One region of the Pseudoalteromonas sp. S4492 genome, then DNA from elsewhere that is predicted to be linked to it. Evidence: predicted binding sites of a transcription regulator. Region 1 holds the regulator's gene; each other region holds the start of a gene.
What was found. The regulator sigma-54, encoded in region 1, starts transcription at its own class of promoters, with help from an activator protein. The targets are predictions, from matches to a motif close to GTTGGCACGNNNNTNGNNT.
Positions count from the first base shown of each region.

Region 2: a site for sigma-54 is predicted at 1,338-1,356, ahead of glnA (glutamate--ammonia ligase). Genes of this name have one in related genera too.
Region 3: a site for sigma-54 is predicted at 1,145-1,163, ahead of dps (DNA starvation/stationary phase protection protein Dps). Genes of this name have one in related genera too.
Region 4: a site for sigma-54 is predicted at 1,325-1,343, ahead of CWC28_RS19630 (CsbD family protein). Genes of this name have one in related genera too.

Region 1 covers NZ_PNCP01000019.1:93,035-96,228, forward strand. Annotated here, with positions in the region: gene rapZ (RNase adapter RapZ) at 1-545, opposite strand, end outside; gene ptsN (PTS IIA-like nitrogen regulatory protein PtsN) at 546-998, opposite strand; gene hpf (ribosome hibernation promoting factor) at 1,002-1,289, opposite strand; gene CWC28_RS05965 (RNA polymerase factor sigma-54) at 1,317-2,813, opposite strand; gene lptB (LPS export ABC transporter ATP-binding protein) at 2,929-3,194, opposite strand, start outside.
Region 2 covers NZ_PNCP01000038.1:11,164-14,357, forward strand. Annotated here, with positions in the region: gene typA (translational GTPase TypA) at 1-904, opposite strand, end outside; gene glnA (glutamate--ammonia ligase) at 1,412-2,818, shown strand; gene CWC28_RS11990 (DUF4124 domain-containing protein) at 2,949-3,194, shown strand, end outside.
Region 3 covers NZ_PNCP01000033.1:31,933-35,126, forward strand. Annotated here, with positions in the region: gene corA (magnesium/cobalt transporter CorA) at 1-498, shown strand, start outside; gene dps (DNA starvation/stationary phase protection protein Dps) at 559-1,077, opposite strand; gene CWC28_RS09805 (CBS domain-containing protein) at 1,305-1,724, opposite strand; gene CWC28_RS09810 (substrate-binding domain-containing protein) at 1,804-2,709, opposite strand; gene CWC28_RS09815 (GGDEF domain-containing protein) at 2,923-3,194, opposite strand, start outside.
Region 4 covers NZ_PNCP01000068.1:56,342-59,535, reverse strand. Annotated here, with positions in the region: gene CWC28_RS19635 (GGDEF domain-containing protein) at 8-1,048, shown strand; gene CWC28_RS19630 (CsbD family protein) at 1,089-1,286, opposite strand; gene CWC28_RS19625 (substrate-binding periplasmic protein) at 1,482-2,249, opposite strand; gene hrpB (ATP-dependent helicase HrpB) at 2,419-3,194, shown strand, end outside.

The DNA of each region.
Region 1 (3,194 bases):
TCAAATACGTAGTCAGCTTCTTTTGGTATACCGTGCTTAAAGCCAAACGACATAAAAGTAATAATCAGCTTTTTATCTTTTTTACCTAAGATCTTTTCGCGAATTGATTCAGCTAACTGATGAACACTCAAATCGGTGGTGTCAATCATAAAATCAGCGCGGGTGATCAGCACATCGAGCAATATTTTTTCTTGTTTAATAGCAAGATCGAGTGGCAAAGAATCAATCGATAATGGATGTAAGCGGCGTGTTTCTGAAAAGCGCTTTATCAGGGTTTGATCATCACTATCTAAGTAAAATAGCGTTGGGTTTGCAAACCCTGGTAGGTATTCAAGAATATCATTAAATTCTTGCTGCTCTTTCGGTAAGTTACGTACGTCGATACTGACTGCTATTTTATCGTAATTATCAGATACGCTACGTACGAGTGAAGGCAGCAAATTCACTGGAATATTATCAACGCAATAATAGCCTAAGTCTTCAAGTACTCGTAAAGCGACCGATTTACCTGAGCCTGAGCGACCGCTGATAATGATTAATTCCATTTATGCCTCTGCTGATATGACCTGAAACAGTTGCTGATCGGTTGTAGCACTGCGTAACTGTTTACAAAATTCTTTATCTTTAAGTCTATCAGCAATTGTTGATAAGGTCTTTAGGTGAAGCTGACAGTCACCATCTGGTACGATGAGTGCCACAAATATATCAACCGGGCGGTTATCAATAGCATCAAAATTGATGGGTGATTCACTCACTATGATAAACGCATGGGGTTCATCGGCACCGCTCATTCGACCATGGGGAATAGCAATACCGCGACCGATGCCGGTGCTGCCTAGTTTTTCTCGGTTGAGCAAAGCATCTAGGATATCTTGTTGCGATAAATGAGGAAGCTGCTGGTGGGCCAGTTCGCTGATATATTCAAGAATTCTTTTTTTGCTATTAAAAAGGACCGCAGCTTTGCTGCAGTCCTGGTTAGTAAGTGAACTTAGTTTCATAATTTAATGTCGAGCTAATTTCTCTTTGTGTTTAATGACTTGGCGATCAAGCTTATCGATCAGTGAGTCAATGGCTGCGTACATATCTTGATGTTCTGTAGAAGCGAACAATTCGCCTCCGTTTACATGTAAAGTTGCTTCTGCTTTTTGGCTTAATTTTTCTACATCTAGAATGACATGAACATTATTTATATGGTCAAAATGCCTTTCTAGTTTCGCAAACTTGGTGTTTACATAGTCTCTTAATGAATCAGTGATTTCTACATGACGACCAGTTAAATTTAGTTGCATAAGCATTTTTCCTTCTATGTAAAACGTCTAAATCAAACTCTTGCGCTGATTAGACGGAGGTATTGCTAGAGACTCACGATATTTTGCAATTGTACGTCTAGCTACTTTAATTCCTTGCTCAGCCAATATATCTGCAATTTTACTATCACTCAATGGTTTAGCTGAGTTTTCTGCGGCCACTAACTTCTTGATTAAAGCGCGTATTGCCGTAGAAGAACACTCACCACCATTTTCGGTGCTGACATGGCTTGAGAAGAAATATTTCAACTCAAAAATACCCCTCGGGGTATGCATATATTTTTGCGTTGTTACACGTGAAATTGTCGATTCATGCATTTCGACCATTTCAGCAACATCATTTAGCACCATCGGCTTCATCGCTTCAGGGCCGTGCTCAAAGAAAGCTTGTTGTTGTTGAACGATACAGTTGGTTACTTTTAATAACGTATCGTTACGGCTTTCTAAGCTCTTAATAAACCACTTTGCTTCTTGTAAGTGAGAGCGAATAAATTGGCTGTCGCTACTCGATTTTACTGAGCGAGACATAGCCGCATATTGGCTGTTTACTCTAATCTTTGGCATACAATCTGGGTTTAACTCAACCACCCAGCGACCTTTTACTTTTTTCACTGATACATCAGGTATAACGTACTCAGACTCTTCGCGTACTATGCTATCCGCAGGCTTAGGATTTAAGCTGTGAATAAGCGTCATCACTTCTTTAAGCTCATTTTCTTTAAGCTTAGTCTTTTTCATCAAAGTGCGATAGTCGCGACTCGCTAATAATTCGATATGCTCAGATAAAACCATTTTAGTTTCAGCTAAATATGGTGTGCTAGCGTCAAATTGACGAAGCTGAATACACAGGCATTCTTGTAAACTGCGCGCGCCAATACCAACAGGATCGAATAATTGTATTCTTTTTAAGACCGCTTCAACTTCATCAAGTTCGATTTCTTCTTCATCGTTATTTTGATTAAAGCTTTCGACAATATCTTCACAGCTGATCGTTAAAATACCTGAGTCGTCTATGGCTTCTACTATGGCTACGGCAATCGCTTCGTCAGTTGGGCTAAATGGCGTGAGCTGTAATTGCCACATTAGGTATTCTTGTAGGGTTTCAGTTGATGCGCCTTGGTAAATAGACTCATCTTCAGGCATAGGTCCTGATGATGTTGATGGGGCAGCACTCATGTACTCGTCCCACGTGACGTCCATTGCTAAGTCATCACTTACGGTGTCTTTATTGAGGGCGTCACTGCTTTCTTGCTCGTATTCGCTAGGTGCTTCTTCTGCAGACGCGCTTAGTTGCATATCGTCAGATTCAGCTTTTTGCTCATTCTTACCGATACTTTCTTCGTTGTAATCAGCCTCTTCCACTTCAAGTAGGGGATTACTATCAAGCGCTTCTTGAATTTCTTGCTGGAGATCCAATGTACTGAGCTGCAACAAACGAATCGCTTGTTGCAGTTGTGGAGTCATTGTAAGTTGCTGGCCCATGCGCAGCTGTAATGATTGCCTCATGTATCCCTAACAATCCTTTTTAAGTTATCGATGACTGTGCTGTGACAGTTAAAAAATTATCGATTTATTGTCATTGTTATAAGTCTAGCAGATGCTCTAGTCGGTGGCGTAATGGTTACAGCCTGAATTGCTCGCCTAGATATACATCACGTACAGTTTGGTCAGCTAATACGTGCTCAGGTGTGCCTGATGCAATTAGCTCCCCATGAGAAACAATGTAGGCTTTTTCACAAACATCAAGGGTTTCTCTAACATTATGGTCAGTAATGAGTACCCCAATACCGCGGTTTTTTAGGTGCTCAATAATTTTCTTTATATCTAACACTGAAATTGGATCAACACCAGCAAAAGGCTCATCTAAAAGGATAAATTTAGGATTTG
Region 2 (3,194 bases), on a different contig from region 1:
TTAGCGGTGGTAATGCTTCAACGGTATTTACATCACAGATAGTGTCTGAGATTTTCAGCTCACCAAGACCTGTGATTGCAATGATGTCACCCGCGCCAGCAGATTCTGCTTCATGACGCTCAAGACCTAAGTAACTCATTACTTGGCCAACTTTACCGTTACGCTTAGTACCGTCTGCGCTTACAACAGTAACCTGTTGGTTAGGACGAACAGTACCACGCTTGATACGACCTACACCGATAACACCGATGTATGAGTTGTAGTCAAGCTGAGAAATTTGCATTTGGAAAGCACCTTCAGGATCTGCATCCGGTGGAGATACTTCGTCAACGATCATCTGGAACATTGGTTCCATGTTATCTGATGGCTCGTCTAAATCCATTGTTGCCCAGCCGTTGATAGCTGATGCATAGATTACTTTAAAGTCTAACTGTTCGTCAGTTGCACCTAGGTTATCGAATAAGTCGAAAACTTGGTCCATAACCCAGTCAGGACGTGCACCTGGTTTGTCGATTTTGTTGATTACAACAATCGGCGTTAAACCTTGTGCGAATGCTTTTTGCGTTACGAAACGCGTTTGCGGCATTGGACCTTCTTGAGCATCAACAAGTAGTAATACTGAGTCAGCCATCGAAAGTACGCGTTCTACTTCACCACCGAAGTCGGCGTGTCCTGGGGTGTCTACGATATTGATATGGTAGTCGTTCCAAGAGATAGCAGTGTTCTTAGCTAAAATGGTAATACCACGCTCTTTCTCAATGTCGTTTGAGTCCATTACGCGCTCTTCGTTACCGCCGCGCGTTTCTAATGTGCCTGATTGCTCAAGCAGTTTATCAACCAGAGTTGTTTTACCGTGGTCAACGTGGGCGATAATCGCTATATTTCTTAACTTTTCGATGCTCATATTTTTTCTCAGAGAAATTGAATCTCATTGATCCTGCAAGATCTACGCACTCACCTGCATTTTCACCAGATGTCCCAGCATAGGATTTAAAAGGGCGCATATTATCCCTTAATAATGGCATGGATGAAAGTTTATCCAATATAAATTTATAAACTTTCTTCAGGCTTTTTATAAGTATCTGTTTTATAAATGACAAATTTATGAAAATTAAAGTGAATCTGAACTCAAAACTGGCGAAATTTTAGTTTTTGAACCATATTTTGGCACTAAATCGTGTTTACAACAGACAAATTGGCATGCGCAATTATTGTGCAAATCGCAGTCGCACTTTTTACGCACCAGAATGATCTTTTTACGCACCAAATTAGTGCAAAAAAAGTTAACAAAACCAGAAGGCGTTTACTTTTTACAAGGCTAAACAATGCGTTAAAAACATGGCACGAAACCAGCTTATATAAGTCAAAAGCAATAATGCAGCAAAAATAAAACCCAACAATTGGAGGACACATGTCACAATCGGTTTTAGATTTTATCAAAGAAAATGACGTTAAGTTCATTGATTTACGCTTTACTGATACTAAAGGTAAAGAACAGCATGTTTCTATTCCTCATCATCAAGTTAATGAAGACTTTTTTGAAGACGGAAAAATGTTCGACGGCTCTTCAATTGCTGGTTGGAAAGGTATCAACGAATCAGACATGGTATTAATGCCTGTTCCTGAGTCTGCGAAAATGGACCCATTTTCTGAAGAAGCAACACTAATCATCCGTTGTGACGTAGTTGAACCTTCAACACTTCAAGGTTACGAGCGTGACCCACGTTCTGTTGCAAAACGCGCTGAAGAGTACATGCGTTCTACTGGTATTGCTGACACTGTTTTATTTGGTCCAGAGCCAGAGTTCTTCCTATTTGACGACGTTAAATACAAATCAGACATGTCTGGTTCAATGTACAAAATCGATGACATCGAAGCTTCATGGAACTCTGATAAAGACTACGAAGGTGGCAACAAAGGTCACCGTCCAGGTGTTAAAGGCGGTTACTTCCCGTGTTCACCTGTTGATTCATCACAAGATTGGCGTTCAGCGACTTGTTTAGTTCTTGAAGAACTTGGTCAAGTTGTAGAAGCTCACCACCACGAAGTAGCAACTGCGGGTCAAAATGAGATCGCAACTCGCTTCAATACAATGGTATTAAAAGCTGACGAAATCCAAGAGATGAAATATGTTATCCATAACATGGCTCACTTATATGGTAAAACAGCGACTTTCATGCCTAAGCCAATCGTTGGTGATAACGGTTCTGGTATGCACTGTCACCAATCACTAGGTAAAGATGGCGTGAACATCTTCGCTGGTGACAAGTACGCTGGTCTTTCTGAAGAAGCACTTTACTACATTGGTGGTATCATCAAGCACGCTAAAGCAATCAACGCATTCGCTAACGCGTCAACTAACTCATACAAACGCCTAGTACCTGGCTTCGAAGCACCAGTAATGCTTGCATACTCTGCACGTAACCGTTCTGCTTCAATCCGTATTCCAGTGGTACCGTCTGCTAAAGCACGTCGTATCGAAGTACGTTTCCCTGATCCAACAGCTAACCCATACTTAGCGTTCTCTGCAATGCTTATGGCTGGCCTTGACGGTATCAAAAACAAGATCCACCCTGGCGATGCAATGGACAAAGACTTATACGATCTACCTGCTGAAGAAGCAGCTGAGATCCCACAAGTTGCATCTTCTTTATCTGAAGCACTAGCATCACTTGACGCTGACCGTGAGTTCTTAAAAGCTGGCGGCGTGTTCACTGATGACCTAATCGATGCTTACATCGCGCTAAAAGGCAAAGAAGTTGAAAAACTTAACATGACAACTCACCCAGTTGAGTTCGAAATGTACTACAGCGTGTAATACGCTGTAGCAGAATTATCTAAAGATAATAAATGTGTGTTCTCAAGCCCGCTCCGCGGGCTTTTTTAATGGTAATTGAGCGGGTTCTACTCTACAGTTTTAGTTAGATTAAAAAATGCAGGGTTGCAGGGTGAAAAGCACAACTTTATTGGTACTATCGCTGATTTTTCTAAGCTTTTTTAGCTATGGCGCAGCGCAAAAAGTCTATTCTTGGAAAGATAAGAACGGCGTTTTAGTATTTTCTGATACACCACGACCTGGTGCGACAGAAGTAAAGATGAACACCCAAAACCTGACCATGCCAGCTACCGACACCAGCATACTTGATAGCGCCCCAAGCGCAATGCCAGTCAAATTTAACGTTAGTATTTCATCA
Region 3 (3,194 bases), on a different contig from region 1:
ATGCATCACCAGTTAGAAAAACTCAGTGCCTATGTACTTGAAGAGGATGACTCAGACTTAGAAGAAGCTGTTAGTCGAATTTCGCGCCTTGAAGATAATAACGGTAAAGTTCGTTTATGTTTGATGGATACGCGCCGGAATATCTCGTTTTTACTGCGCCATCTAGGAGCGCCGACAGAAGATCGCGAATCACTACGTGAAATTGTACTCGATATTGATACCCTTATGTCTCACTGTACATTTTTGTTTGATAAGGTGAATTTCTTAATGGACTCGACTCAGGGTTTTATTAACATCGAACAAAACCAAATTATAAAAACCTTCTCTATTGCCTCAGTGGTGTTTTTACCGCCGACCGTTGTCGCCAGTATCTATGGGATGAATTTTAACAGCATGCCTGAACTGCAATGGGCATGGGGTTACCCGTTTGCAATTGGCATTATGTTGCTGTCTGGCTTTGCACCTTACTTGTTCTTTAAACATAAAGGTTGGTTGTAACAAAGCATAAAAAAGCCCAGCAAATGCTGGGCAAGGGGTCTTCGGATAGACCTAGGGGGTTTAACCTTTCAATTCGCCGGTAGACGATTCGATATGTGCACGAACAAACCATTGGAATTGTTCTAAGTCAGCCAGTTGGCCTGTGATCATATCTTCAGAAACAGGGTCTAGCTCACCAAGCTTATCGATAGCTGCACGGTGGTCTTTATTAACACCATTATACACTTTATCAAGCGCTGTTAGGTGGTCAGTCACTAAGCCTTTACCAATTGAATAATCTTGCCAAGTACGGCGTTCTACAATTGATTGAGGTGTACCAACAGGTACGCCGCCCATGGTTGCGATACGCTCTGCAATCGTGTCAGTCATCTCTTGCACTGCGCTTACTTGTGGATCAAGCATTTCGTGTACACCAATAAAATTAGGGCCAACAACATTCCAATGAATGTGTTTTAAAGTGAGGTGTAAATCGATTAAAGCGACCATGCGCTGGTCTAGAATAGCAATCGTGTCCGCTGCAGCTTGGTCTTTAACACCAGGTGCTGTAAATTCTGCGACTTTTGATGATGAATTACTCATTACTCCTCCGAGATTATCTGTAAATTTCCTTTCGCTTTTAATCTAAAAAGCATGTGTAATTACATAGAAGCAAGCGTTGTGCCTGATAATCATAAAACTATAAAGTGTTGAATATAAATGGTTAATTTGATTTTTATCTTGGGCTGGAGTAGTTGTGGTTATGAGGGAGTATGAAAACTCTGCACACCTTCTGTAAAAAATTCAGTGTGCAGATACAAAGTTACGAGTTAAGAAAGTAATGCCGCCGCTAAACGAACAAAGTCTGATGAAGTTAGAATTCCCACTAGGTTGTTATCTTTATCAACCACCGGCATGCAGCCATGACGGTTTTCAACAAAAAACTTAGCAACTTCGTGTAGCGGTTGCTCTGGCGAGATACTGGTAAAATCGGTAGCCATAATATCAACTACTTTGGTTTGCTTTTCCTTGCGTTCAAGAGCGCTGGCGCTGTAATTAGCCATGATATTCATTACCTGAGCAATCATGATTTTTTGCGTTAACATGCCAACTAAACCACCGTGCTCATTGATCACTGGGATATGACGGACATTTTTCTCTTTCATTAGATTATGAGCATCATGCAGGGTATTTTGCGCGCTAATGGCGAATGGGTCTGGCGTCATCAAATCACTAACTAGGTGTGTCATGGCTACATCCTTACAATTAATCAAGTTGTGGTAAGTCTAGCGCTTATCGAGTTAATTGCACTTTAGTGAGATCAAAGTTTTAGTGATTAACGGTGCAAGTGCCAGCATTACTTTGCTGACAATAATGAAAGTCTAAATAATAGTGAGACTTAGCTGGGCGTTCACCTTTAGTGAGGTATTGATACATCAACTCGGCAGAAAGTCGGCCCATTTCAAAAGGGTTTTGACCAATATTGGCCGATGATAATCCTTGCTGTAATACTGCTAATTGCATTTGCTCAGTATCGGCAGAAACAATCACCACTTCTTGATTGGCAATACGTTGTTTATGTTTAGCAATCACGTTTGCATAGTTAGGGTTAAATTGAGCAAAACCGGCTACCGCTAGAAATAGTGGTGGATTTTCAAGGTTAAGCAGTTTGTCGAGTTGACCGAGTGACACCCCTCGCTTACCTAAGCTATATAAAGGGCAACGGTCAAATTCACTCCAGCCATTTTCACCGCTTAAACGTTTCTCTGTTTGCCCTGATAAGGCATAGCGAACGCCTTCAATACGCTTGTTTAAATTAGGCGTTGTTGAATGCCCTGATTGAATACACACTTGATTATTTGCCTTGTTGGTGAATTTTTTTAATTCGTTCCCCAAGGCCACACCATAATCAAAATTATTGGTACCCACATAAGCTAAACGGTACTGCTGATCTTCCTCAAGCAGATCAGAGTCAAAAGTGATCACTGGGATCTGGTTATCGTGTAACTTTTTTAATGCTCTTTCAACAAGGTAATTGGAATCTGTGGTTGCGATTAATAAACCACTAATATTATTTCTGCGAACAAGATCGGTGATCACTAATACTTGCGTGCGAATATCTTGAAAATCTTTGGGGCCGTCGTAAATACATTCAAAATCGAGATGCTGTTTTGCAAATTGCTCACAGCCTTTAAAAGCTTGCTGATAAAAGCTATCGTTTTTAGTTTTACCCACAACAGCCACCACATATTTAGCCTGAATTGGTAGGGAAAAAAACCAAAAACTGGCGCACAAAAACACCCAGTTTAATTTAAAATTTAATAATACTTTTAAAGACATAGCACTACATATTGCAAGTTAAGTATAAGCACGAGCTAATTATAGTGGCAGAGTTCGAATTTACAAGATTGATAGAAAGGTATTTGTTTTCGTAGTGTCCCTAGTCATTTATTCCTTGTTTTGGCTGTTGGTTTCTATGCGATTACGACCATTATTCTTCGCTGCATAAACAGCTTTGTCTGCGCGGTTTACTAAGCTTTCAAAGCTGTCATTTGGTTGCCAATTGGTTAAACCAAAGCTAGCAGTAACCGATATACGATGTTCTCGATAAGCTATTTGACTGGTTTCAAATGTTTTACGTAGGCCCTCTAAAAATTGCTTAGCCGAGCTGATGTCGGTAGCAAAGAACAACAGTAAAAATTCTTCACCACCAAGGCGGC
Region 4 (3,194 bases), on a different contig from region 1:
TGAAATTGTGATTGATACAGTGAATGCAAGCGACAAAGATAAAGCACGATTTTTACGTGTTTTTGCATTTATTGGTTCGATCACTTCGTTTTTAATGGCGATCACCAGCTATCAAGATGGATACCATGCCCTTAGCTATTTATTGATTATTGGCGGCTTTGTGTTTGCCTCACCTTTCGTTATTAAAAATCGTGACGAAACCATAGCAGTACTTATGCTGTACGCTCTCTATTCGATGATGTGTTTTTTAATCGTATCAGGAGGTAGTAATGGCACGGGGCCATTGTGGTTGTTTATCGTATCTCCTGTGACCTTTTTTATTCGTGGCTTAAAGCGCGGAGCGTTCGATCTTATCTTGCTTGCCAGTATTATCTCGGTGCTTTTCTATTTTACCGATCAATTTGGTTATTACAGTTATCCGAGTCATTATTTTCCTACACGTGTCATGCTGTGTTTCTCGATTTTATGTATTTTGGGTGGCTTCTACGAATATTACCGCAACAAATACAGTTTGCAGTTAATGGAACAACTTAAGCTTAATCAAAAGCTTGCACGTACTGATGCGATGACTGAACTCGCTAACCGTCGCTACGCAACTGAGTGCTTGCAAGATAAGCGCTTTTGCGAAGGGGCTGTGTTCTTGCTGATGGATGTTGATAACTTTAAGCAAATCAACGACACCTACGGTCATCAAGTGGGCGATGAGGTGCTAATATTTTTCGCTGATGTCTTTAAAGAAGTGTGCACAGAAGAAGATGTTATTTCCCGTTGGGGCGGCGAAGAGTTCTTAATTGTGATCCCAACAGGGTATGAGCTTAGAGCCAGAAAAGTCGCTGAAAAAATCCATAAGAAGCTTGCTGAAAAGCCATTTACGAGCGGCCAGCATCGTTTTAATGTCACCTTAAGTATTGGTTTGTACGTGCGCGTTGCTGATGAGAGCGTGGATCACTGTTTGAACATTGCCGATAAACGGCTTTACCGCGCTAAATCGCAAGGTAAAAATCAAACGGTTGCTGAAGTTGATTTAGCGAAGCATGAGCCGGCTTGATAAATAAAGCCGCAATTAGCGGCTTTATTGATTGCTCAAATTAATGGCTTTTTTCAAAGTCGCTGACTTCACGCTCAGCTTCTTTCTTCGATTTACCGTATTTTTGCTGAAGTTTACCAACCAGCTCTTTACGGCTACCTTCAATTTTATCTAAATCATCATCGGTAAGGTCACCCCATTTACGTTGTGCTTTACCTTTAAGCTCTTTCCAGTTGCCTTCTAAACGATCGCTGTTCATCATAATCTCCTTACTTTGTTAAACATTCATCTTAGTAATAGCAATCGCTGTACCAACTTGGCGAATTTATTAACTGATTGATTTATAGTTGTTTTATGCTTTTACATATAATGAGTGGAATTTAAAAGTTTGCAATTACTACGTAGTTTTTAGAATCAGCCTGTAATATTTTCTGTTGCGCTAGTTTTTAGATACTTAGTGGCTTTTAGATGTATAGCGATTGATTATCCGCGTGTATTCTTCAGTTGATTTTAGTTTACGTAAGTTCTCGTTAAACTGGTCTCTTAAGGCTTCGTCTCGGAATAAAAAGCCACTGGGATTTTTGCCAAATAACGCAAATCGTTGTACAGGTTTAGAGACATCAATTTCGTCATTGATATTAATTAACGCTCGATAATAATCAAAAATTTTACCGTCCATCTGGATCACCTCGTAGCGCTCTCGATACAAAAGCTGTACTTGTGCAAGTTGATCATAGGTTTCTGCGTATTGTGGGTTTTCTCTGGCCATTGCTTGATATTCTGGTGTGAGTAATTCTTTTGCACCTTGCCATGAAAGAACACTAAAGTGTTTTAATTGTGCAATAGAGCTAAGCTGCAGGTTTTGCTTGGCCAGACTAAAAGCGAAGTTCTCGTAGCTGTAAGCAATATCTGAAAAGTAACCGCTCATTTGATGGGTTTCGATAATTTTTTCATTAATATCAGACACAACATCAACTAAGTTCTCAGTATACAAAGGGATCCGCCTTGCATAGGGAACGTAGACAAAGTGTATTTGATAACCGTGAACACCGAGTGTTGCACGAAGTAAGTCAGGAATAATACCTGTGTTGTCTTCAACCATCACCCAAGGTGGTAGTGTATTGCCAAGTGCAACCGTAATTTTTTGCTGACTAAACGCTTTTTGAAACGGGAAAACTAAAAGTAGCAAGGTGATTAAAATACGGGTGTAAATCCTGAACAAGTTAATTCCTTATTCTGATTTTTGTTTGGTCGTTTAATCAAGAATAAGTCTAAACTGGCAGAATGCAATGTTTTCACTTCTAAAGCCCGAGATAGAAAATAAGCCTATAGCCATCGCAATTTTTAGTTTTTTGATACAATGCGCGAAAAGAAAGTAAGAGATACCTAACGTGCTGCCAGTTCAAGATATTTATCAATCCCTGTTAACCACATTACAGAGTAACCCAATGGCTTTATTGCAAGCGCCACCGGGAGCGGGTAAATCGACATGGCTGCCTCTTACCCTAATGCGCGAAGGTCACTTTAAACGCATTGTTATGTTAGAGCCAAGACGACTGGCCGCACGCAATATTGCCCAGTATTTGGCAAGTCAGCAGAATGAAAAAGTCGGTGACAGTGTCGGCTTACGCATTCGTGGCGAATCAAAAGTAAGTTCTACAACTAAACTCGAAATTGTCACTGAAGGTATGCTGACGCGTATGTTGCAAAATGACCCAGAGCTTAGTGATGTTGATTTACTTATATTTGATGAATTTCATGAGCGCTCAATTGCCGCAGATACGGCTTTGGCATTTGCCCTCGAAACACAGGCGGCACTTCGCGATGATTTAAAAATCTTACTGATGTCGGCAACCTTAGATGGCGATCGTTACAGTGAGTTTTTCAGCTGTCCGATTATTTCATCACAAGGACGAAGCTACCCCATTGATGAAGTGTATATTCCACTTAAAGACGAAAGCCGTTGGCTCGATGACATACCTGCACTAATAAAACAGGCGCTTAGTGAGCAAACGGGCAGTGCTTTAGTATTTTTACCAGGGCAGCGTGAAATCATGCGCGTTCAGCAGTCTTTAAATGATTTAGGTGATAGCGTCGAAGTATTTAGCTTGTATGGTGAGCAAAATAAAAACGAGCAACAAGCTGCTATCGCGCCTGCTAAACATGG